One region of the Streptomyces phaeolivaceus genome, then DNA from elsewhere that is predicted to be linked to it. Evidence: riboswitches for the same ligand, from Rfam matches in the RefSeq annotation. Region 1 holds a riboswitch; the other holds the start of a gene.
What was found. A riboswitch is a leader RNA that binds a small molecule or an ion and turns the genes downstream of it on or off. The one in region 1 is predicted to bind ZMP and ZTP.
Positions count from the first base shown of each region.

Region 2: linked by a shared signal. The riboswitch ahead of F9278_RS31305 (glycine hydroxymethyltransferase) and the one ahead of F9278_RS43445 (bifunctional 5,10-methylenetetrahydrofolate dehydrogenase/5,10-methenyltetrahydrofolate cyclohydrolase) in region 1 are both predicted to bind ZMP and ZTP.

Region 1 is NZ_CP045096.1:9,547,044-9,551,591, reverse strand. It holds gene F9278_RS43465 (aldehyde dehydrogenase family protein) at 1-700, opposite strand, end outside; gene F9278_RS43460 (hypothetical protein) at 886-1,182, opposite strand; gene F9278_RS43455 (nuclear transport factor 2 family protein) at 1,369-1,734, shown strand; gene F9278_RS43450 (hypothetical protein) at 1,763-1,978, shown strand; ZMP/ZTP riboswitch at 2,016-2,097, shown strand; gene F9278_RS43445 (bifunctional 5,10-methylenetetrahydrofolate dehydrogenase/5,10-methenyltetrahydrofolate cyclohydrolase) at 2,210-3,040, shown strand; gene F9278_RS43440 (glycosyltransferase) at 3,149-4,375, shown strand; gene F9278_RS43435 (TetR/AcrR family transcriptional regulator) at 4,406-4,548, opposite strand, start outside.
Region 2 is NZ_CP045096.1:6,747,866-6,752,413, forward strand. It holds gene F9278_RS31295 (hypothetical protein) at 20-409, shown strand; gene F9278_RS31300 (glutathionylspermidine synthase family protein) at 472-1,656, shown strand; ZMP/ZTP riboswitch at 1,744-1,832, shown strand; gene F9278_RS31305 (glycine hydroxymethyltransferase) at 1,864-3,312, shown strand; gene trpS (tryptophan--tRNA ligase) at 3,557-4,548, shown strand, end outside.

The DNA of each region.
Region 1 (4,548 bases):
CGGTGGAGCCGGTGAAGTTCACGGCCCGCACCCGGGCGTCGGAGATGAGGGCCTCGGCGATCTCGGCGGCGTCCTCGGGCGCGTTGGTGACCACGTTGAGCACGCCGTCGGGCAGCCCCGCCTCCCGGAACACGTCCGCGACCAGCAGCCCGCAGGCGATCGGCGCGTCCTCGCTGGGCTTGACGACGACGGTGTTCCCGGCGGCCAGCGGTGCCGCCACGGCCCGTACGCCGAGGATGACCGGCGCGTTCCACGGCGCGAACGCGGCCACCACGCCCAGCGGTTCACGCACCGCCAGGCTGAGGGCGCCCTCCTTCTGGGTGCCGAGGACCTCACCGCGCGGCGCGGTGATCGCGGCTGCCGCCTCGCGCAGGATGTTCGCCGCGAGCGCCACGTTGAAGTACGCCCACGGGCGGGTGCCGCCCGCCTCCCGGGCCATGATGTCGGCGACCTGGTCGCCCCGGCCCTCCAGCAGCTCGGCGGCCTTGAAGAAGATCGCCCGCCGGGCGAAGGGGCTGAGCGCGGCCCACTCCTCGAAGGCGGCGTCGGCGGCGTCCACCGCCCGCCGGACGTCCTCGGGACCGGCCGCCGCGACCGTCGCGTACACCTCCCCGGTGAACGGGTCGAGGTCCTCGGCGGTGCGGCCGGACGTGGCGGGCACATCCTTGCCACCGATCAGAAGGTCACGGATTATGGCCATGGTGCGACTTCCTCGGATACATATCGACGACGGTACGTGATCGAGCTTGATCGCTCAGCTGCGTTCGTCCTGCGAAATTCGCTTCACGTTACCCTTCCGTGATGTTCTGCCCGGACCCGGGGAAAGTCAAGAGCCCCGCCGCGCTGTCCGCGCGGCGGGGCTCTCGTCGGATTCGACCGGTTTCGCTACTGGACGGCGCCCACCAGGCCGAGGGCGGGCGCGGCCAGGTCGGTGACCTGGTGCAGCTCGTTCAGCCGGTTCAGCTCATGGACGTGGTTGAGGCTCTTGAGCTGCTCCGAGGGGCGCGGCAGGGCCGCCCTGTGCTCCTCGGGGAGGTCGCTGACCGCGAGCGAGTCCAGCGTGGTCATCGGGTTGAGCCCGGTCGCTTCCGCCGTGGCGTCCGCGTTCGCCATCGGTGCGGCCAGTCCCGTGACACCGATGGCGAGACCCACGGCGGCGACGATGCGTCGAGTTGAGATCATGCCCTCAGCAACGCTCCCCGGCCCCGGACGGTCACGGCCGCTCACCCGTGAGGCGCACGCCGCCCGCCGTACCGCACGCCCCGGCCGCGCTTGCCGAGCCCGGCCCGGCGGAGGAGGCTCGAGAAGGAGAGGCCGTTCGCGGCCCGCTGCCCGCTGCCGGGCCACGGCCTTCGAAGGAGGTCATCCATGGGAACCTCGACGAGCCCCGCCTTCGATGTCGAAGCGCTGCGCCGGGGCACGGAGGAAGCGAACGCGGCGACCCTGTTGTCGCTCTACGCGGACGACGCCGAACTGCGCGTCGTGGACCGCGACACCCAGCCCAGCCACCCCAAGGTCCTGCACGGCCGGTCCGAGATCGCCGCGATGTTCGACGACGTGTTCAGCCGCGACCTGACCCACAAGGTCGAGCAGTGCGTCGTCCAGGGCGATCAGGTCGCCTTCACCGAGTCCTGTCTCTACCCCGACGGGGTACGGGTGCTGGCCAGCTCGATGATCTCCCTGCGCGACGGAAAGATCGTCGACCACACCATGATCCAGGCCTGGGACGAGTAGCCGACCGGGACGAACGGAAGGACCTCCGATGCGGATCAGGGTCACCTCTCGGCTGAACTGGACCTTCTCGGCCAGGCTCTCGCTGGGGCACGCCGGACCGCCGCGCCGTCCCCGCCCGCTCACGGCGATGGGCCGACGGCTGTCCACGGCCCTGGTCCGCTCGGCGATGCGCGCGACGCTCCCCCGCCGGCTGCCGCCCACGGCGACCGCGCGGCGGGCGGCCCACCTCCGCCATCACCGGTAGGCGGGTGTCCCGCCCTCGGAGGCGCGGGCTACCGTGGGCGGTGGGTCGTGACTGGCGCTGAGGTGGAGTACCACCGGGGAGCGGCCCGTCGTGATCCGCCGCGCGCCTGGGCGACCGTCGACCTCCGACCACGACGCCCAGGAGCGGCTCATGACCCAGGCACACCAGCTCTCCCCGTCCTCACCCGCATCGTCCGCCTCGTCCGCCTCGCCGACCGGGCGGGCCCGGCTCATGGACGGGACCGGGCTCGCGCGGCGGATCCTCGCGGAGACCGCGCTGCGGGCGGCGGCGCTCACCGCGCGCACGGGTACCGCCCCGTGCCTGGCGACCGTGCTGGTCGGCGCGGACCCGGCGTCCGTCACCTATGTGCGGATGAAGCGGAACCGCTGCCGCGAGGCCGGTATCGCGTCGCGGCAGGTCGAGCTGCCGGCCGGGACGACCACCGCCGAACTGGTCCGCACCCTCACCGAGTTGTCCGACGATCCCGGCGTGCACGGCATCCTGCTGCAGCACCCGATGGGCGAACACATCGACGAGCGGGCCGCGTTCGAGGCGATCGTGCCGGAGAAGGACGTCGACGGGGTGACCCTCGGCTCCTATTCGGCCATGAGCTTCGGGCTGCCCGGGTTCCAGTCCTGCACACCGGGCGGCATCATGCGGCTGCTCGACGCGTACGACGTGGACCCGGCCGGGCGGCGGGCCGTGGTCGTGGGCCGCAGCGCGATCCTCGGCAAGCCGGTGGGCATGCTGCTGCTGGGCCGGGACGCCACGGTGACGTACTGCCACTCCCGGACGAGGGACCTCTCTGCGGAGGTGCGGAGGGCCGACATCGTGGTGGCGGCCGTGGGGCGGCCCGAGTTGATCCGGGGCGAGGACATCAAGCCGGGGGCCGTGGTCGTCGACGCCGGGTACAACCCGGGCAACGTCGGCGACGTCCACTTCGACTCCGCCGTCGAACGGGCCGGACTGATCACCCCGGTACCGGGTGGGGTCGGCCCGATGACGATCGCCACGCTGCTGGAGCAGACGGTGACCGGGGCGGAGCGCCGGTCGGAGCGGTGAGCGGCCCCACCGGGCAAGGGGGCAGGGGCCTTTTCGGGTCATCGCGGTCCGGTCCCCCTGTCTCGCCCCGCCCGCGCCGCCATACTGTCGGGCGTGCGTGTAGCGATCATGACGGCGGGCTCCCGGGGTGACGTGGCCCCGTTCACCGGGCTGGGCCACGGGCTGGCGCGGGCCGGGCACGAGGTCACGCTGGTGACGCATGCCCGGTTCGAGCCGCTCGTGGCGGGCTCGGGAGTCGCCTTCCACTCCATGCCGGTGGATCCGCGGGAGGAGTTGGAGTCGGAGCGCGGGCAGGGGCTGCACCGCAGTTCCACCGGGGCCGGGAAGCTGTACCGGGCGGTGGAGATGGCCCGGAGTCTGGTGGGCCGGATGGCCGGCGATCTGGTGGCCGCCGCCCGCGCCAGTGACGTCCTGCTGCTGGCGGGCACCCTGGCGCCGCTCGGACACACCATCGGCCAGGGACTGTCGACCCCGACCATGGGGGTGAACCTCCAACCCCTGGCGCCCACAAGGGAGTTCGCGCCGCCGATGACCGGGGTCCGCTCCTGGGGCGCCGTCGGCAACCGGGCGGCCGGGCACGCGGTGAACGCGGCCGTCGAGTGGATCTTCACCGAGGAGGTGCGCAGGCTGCGGGCCGAGTACGGCCTTCCGCGCACCGGCCGGGTGGCCGCCCGGCGCGCCCGGGAGCGGCTGGGCTGGCCGGTGTTCCACGGCTTCAGCCCCCGGGTGGTCGCCCGCCCCGGCGACTGGCGGGCCGGGCTGGACGTCACCGGCTACTGGTGGCCGTACGACCGCGAGGACCAACTGCCCGGCCCGCTGCTGGACTTCCTCGACGCCGGGCCGCCCCCGGTCTTCGTGGGGCTGGGCAGCGCGACCGTGCCCGATGCCGAACGGATGAGCGACGAGGTCGTACGGGCCCTGCGGGCGGCCGGGCTGCGCGGGGTGATCCAGCGAGGGTGGGGCGAACTGCGCGGCGAGGGCGAGGACATGTTCACCGTGGGCGAGGTTGCGCACTCCCTCCTCTTCCCCCGTACGGCGGCCGTCGTCCACCACGCGGGCGCGGGCACCACGGCGGCCGGACTGCGCGCCGGTGTCCCTGCCGTGCCGCTCCCCGTCCAGTTCGACGAGGCGTTCTGGGCCGCCCGTCTGGTCGCCCTCGGTGTGTCACCGGGAGCCGTCCCGCTGCGCGGGTTCACCGCCACCGCCCTGACGGCCGCGCTGCGGCGGGCGACCGGCGACCCGTCGTACGCCCGCCGCGCCCGGACCGTGGCCGATGAACTGCGCGCGGAGGACGGGGTCGCCCCGGTCCTGGCGGCGGTGAACCGGCTGGGGTGAGAGGAGTGAGCCGGCCGGTGTGTGGCGTCCTCAGGAAGCCGGCTCACCGCCCCGGGCGCCCTCCGGTCTCCACCCGTCCGGTCGCAGTACCCCCAGCAACAGGCGGACCAGTTCGTCGACCACCTCGTCGAGGGGGGCGTCGACCCAGCCGGCCTGCCAGTCGTGGAGGAGGC
Region 2 (4,548 bases), 2.8 Mb from region 1:
GCCCGACGGGGGAGCACACATGGGAGAACAGCGCAGGCGGCTGCGGTCCAGCACGGTCGTACTCGGTGGGATGGGCGTCGTCGCGGCGGCCCTGACCTCCTGCGGTTCCGATCCGGACCGCCGCTGCGTGGACCGTGACAGCTACGACTACGCCAACGGCTACAAGATCATCGCCGACAAGAACTGCAACTCCGGCTCCGGTTCCTCGTCGTCGTACGGCAAGAACCGCAAGAGCAACAGCAGCGGCAACCGCGGCCAGGGCGATTCGGTCGACGCCGCCTGGTACTACGACGCCGACGTCAGCGCCGGCTGGGCCGACTACGGCACGTTCAGCCGCAGCGAGGCCGTCGACCGGGACGGCTTCGGCTGCTCGGGCGACGGTGACGGCTCCGGCTCCGGCGGCGGCTGACCGGCGGACGAGGGCGGACCAGGCAGAACCGACGAGGCGGACGAGGCGGACGAGGCAGAACCATGGAACGCCGCACCATCGAACCCCGGCCCGGCTGGCAGGAGACCGTCGAGGAACAGGGGCTCATCTACCCGCTGACCCGCCACCCGGACGACTCCCTGCGCCCCTACTGGGACGAGAGCGCGTACTACGTCTTCTCGCTGCCCGAGGTCGAGGCGCTGGAGGAGGTCGTCGAGGAACTCCACGGCATGTGTCTGGCGGCGGCCGAGCACATCGTCGCCGAGGACCGCTTCGCCGACCTCGGGATCACCGACCCACGCCTCGCCGACCTCGTCGCCGAGGCGTGGCGCCGGCGGGCCGAACTGCCGTCCGTCTACGGGCGCTTCGACCTCTGCTACGACGGGACCGGCCCCGCCAAGCTGCTGGAGTACAACGCGGACACCCCGACCTCGCTCGTCGAGGCGGCAGGCCCCCAGTGGTTCTGGATGGAGGAACGCTTCCCGGGCGCCGACCAGTGGAACTCCCTCCACGAACGCCTCGTCGACGCCTGGAAGAAGCAGGCACACCTCCTTCCGCCGGGCAGCCCCCTCTACTTCGCGCACTCCGCCGGGGACGAGCTGGGCGAGGACCTGATGACGGTCGCCTATCTGAAGGAGACCGCCGAACAGGCCGGACTGGACACCGACTGGATCTCCATGGAGGACATCGGCTGGGACCGCCTCTCCGGCCGCTTCGTCGACAGGAAACTCCGTTTCATCCGCAGCGTCTTCAAGCTCTACCCCTGGGAGTGGCTCACCACCGACCGCTTCGCCCCGCACGTCCTCGCCACCCTCGACAACGGCGGCGGCACCGGGACCACGATGTGGATCGAGCCCGCCTGGAAGATGCTCCTCAGCAACAAGGCCCTCCTCGCCGTCCTCTGGGAGCTGTACCCGGGCCACCCCAACCTGCTCCCCGCCTACCTCGACGGCCCGCGCGAACTCGCCGACGCCACCGGCTACGCAGCCAAACCCCTCCTCGGCCGCGAGGGCGCCGGCGTCACCCTCCACCGGCCGGGCGCGGACCCCGTCCTCCGCGAAGAGCCCTGCTGCTACCAGGAGTTGGCCGTCCTGCCAGCCTTCGACGCCAACCATGTCGTCCTCGGCGCCTGGGTCGTCGAGAACGAGTCGGCGGGCCTCGGCATCCGAGAGTCGTCCGGCCCGGTCACCGACGAGTACGCCCGCTTCCTGCCCCACGTGATCCTCTAGACCGAGTGCGCCCCCGAACGGGACAGCGCGCCGTCGTTCGTATGGTGGACGTCGGGGTTCCGGCGTCCCCGGTGCCCGATAGGGTGGCCGACGGGTCGTGACTGGCGCGCTGGGATGGGACGGACCATCGGGGAGCGGCCCGGGATGGATGAGTGCCGTGCGCCTGGGCCGTACCGTGAACGCTGAACGCAACGTCCGGAGGTCCCCATGTCAGCCGAGCCCCTCTCCCACGAGTCCACCGCCTTCCGTGCCGCCCTCGATGTGATCCGCGCCGTCGAGCCGCGCGTGGCCGACGCCATCGGTCAGGAGGTCACCGACCAGCGCGAGATGCTCAAACTGATCGCCTCCGAGAACTACGCCTCCCCGGCCACCCTCCTGGCCATGGGCAACTGGTTCAGCGACAAGTACGCCGAGGGCACCATCGGCCGCCGCTTCTACGCCGGCTGTCGCAACGTCGACACCGTCGAGTCCCTCGCCGCCGAGCACGCGCGCGAGCTGTTCGGCGCCCGGCACGCCTACGTCCAGCCGCACTCCGGCATCGACGCCAACCTCGTCGCCTTCTGGTCCGTCCTCGCCGACCGGGTCGAGGTGCCGTTCCTGGCGAAGGCCGGCGCCCGCCAGGTCAACGACCTCTCCGAGGCCGACTGGGCCGAACTCCGCCAGGCCTTCGGCAACCAGCGCATGCTCGGGATGTCCCTGGACGCCGGCGGTCACCTCACCCACGGCTTCCGCCCGAACATCTCCGGCAAGATGTTCGACCAGCGCTCCTACGGCACCGACCCGGCCACCGGCCTCATCGACTACGAGGCCCTGCGCGCGTCCGCCCGTGACTTCAAGCCGCTGATCATCGTCGCCGGCTACTCCGCCTACCCCCGTCTGGTGAACTTCCGGATCATGCGCGAGATCGCCGACGAGGTCGGCGCCACGCTCATGGTGGACATGGCGCACTTCGCGGGCCTCGTCGCGGGCAAGGTCCTGACCGGCGACTTCGACCCGGTCCCGCACGCCCAGATCGTCACCACGACCACGCACAAGTCGCTGCGCGGCCCGCGCGGCGGCATGGTCCTGTGCGACGACTCCCTCAAGGACCAGGTCGACCGCGGCTGCCCGATGGTCCTCGGCGGCCCGCTCCCGCACGTCATGGCAGCGAAGGCCGTCGCCCTCGCCGAGGCCCGGCAGCCCGCCTTCCAGGACTACGCCCAGCGCATCGTCGACAACGCCCGCGCACTGGCGGAGGGCCTGACGCGCCGCGGCGCGACCCTCGTGACCGGCGGCACCGACAACCACCTCAACCTGATCGACGTCGCCACCTCCTACGGTCTCACCGGCCGCCAGGCCGAGGCCGCGCTGCTCGACTCCGGCATCGTCACCAACCGCAACGCCATCCCGGCCGACCCGAACGGCGCCTGGTACACCTCCGGCATCCGTATCGGCACGCCCGCGCTGACCACGCGGGGTCTGGGCACCGCCGAGATGGACGAGGTCGCCGGTCTCATCGACCGCGTCCTCACCACCACCGAGTCCGGCACCACCAAGTCGGGCGCCCCCTCCAAGGCGCAGCACGTCCTCGACGCGAAGGTCGCCGACGAGATCTCCCGCCGCGCCACCGACCTCGTCGCCGGCTTCCCGCTCTACCCCGAGATCGACCTCGGCTGACCCCACCCCCGGCCCTGGCCCCAGGCGGCTGCCCCCCGGGGGCCAGGCCCGGCGCGCCGCCCGCGCCCCGCCGTCCACCTCCGTCAGCCGTACTGTGTTCCTCGTCTCATCGACGGTGATCGACCGTGATCGACAACGGTCAAGGTCGGTCCGCTCACGTCCGAGCCTGCTCGGTTCCCAGCCGTGTCACATCTGTTTCCGGTCGGTTCCGGAACGGTCCCCGACACCTGAGAGAATGGTGAGCATGGCCTCTGACCGACCCCGCGTGCTCTCCGGCATCCAGCCCACCGCCGGCTCGTTCCACCTCGGCAACTACCTCGGCGCCGTCCGCCAGTGGGTGGCGCTGCAGGAGTCCCACGACGCCTTCTACATGGTCGTCGACCTGCACGCGATCACCGTGGCGCAGGACCCCGCGGACCTGCGCGCCAACACCCGGCTCGCCGCCGCGCAGCTCCTCGCCGCCGGTCTCGACCCGGAGCGCTGCACGCTCTTCGTCCAGAGCCACGTCCCCGAGCACGCGCAGCTCGGCTGGGTCATGAACTGCCTCACCGGCTTCGGCGAGGCCTCCCGGATGACCCAGTTCAAGGACAAGTCCGCCAAGCAGGGCGCCGACCGCGCGAGCGTCGGCCTCTTCACGTACCCGATCCTCCAGGTCGCCGACATCCTGCTGTACCAGGCGAACGAGGTGCCGGTCGGCGAGGACCAGCGCCAGCACATCGAGCTGACCCGCGACCTCGCCGAGCGCTTCAACGGCCGCTTCGGCGAGACCTTCACGATCCCGAAGCCGTACATCCTGAAGGAGACGGCGAAGATCTACGACCTTCAGGACCCCGCGATCAAGATGAGCAAGTCGGCGTCGACCCCGAAGGGGTTGATCAACCTGCTCGACGACCCGAAGATCACCGCGAAGAAGGTCAAGAGCGCGGTCACCGACACGGACACGGTGATCCGCTTCGACACCGCGGAGAAGCCGGGCGTCAGCAACCTGCTCACCATCTACTCGACCCTCACGGGGGCGGGTATCGCGGAACTGGAGGAGAAGTACGTCGGCAAGGGCTACGGTGCGCTGAAGACGGACCTCGCCGAGGCCATGGTCGAGTTCGTGACGCCGTTCCGGGAGCGCACCCAGCAGTATCTGGACGACCCGGAGACGCTCGACTCGCTCCTGGCCAAGGGGGCCGAGAAGGCGCGCGCGGTCGCCGCGGAGACGCTCTCCCAGGCGTACGACAGGGTGGG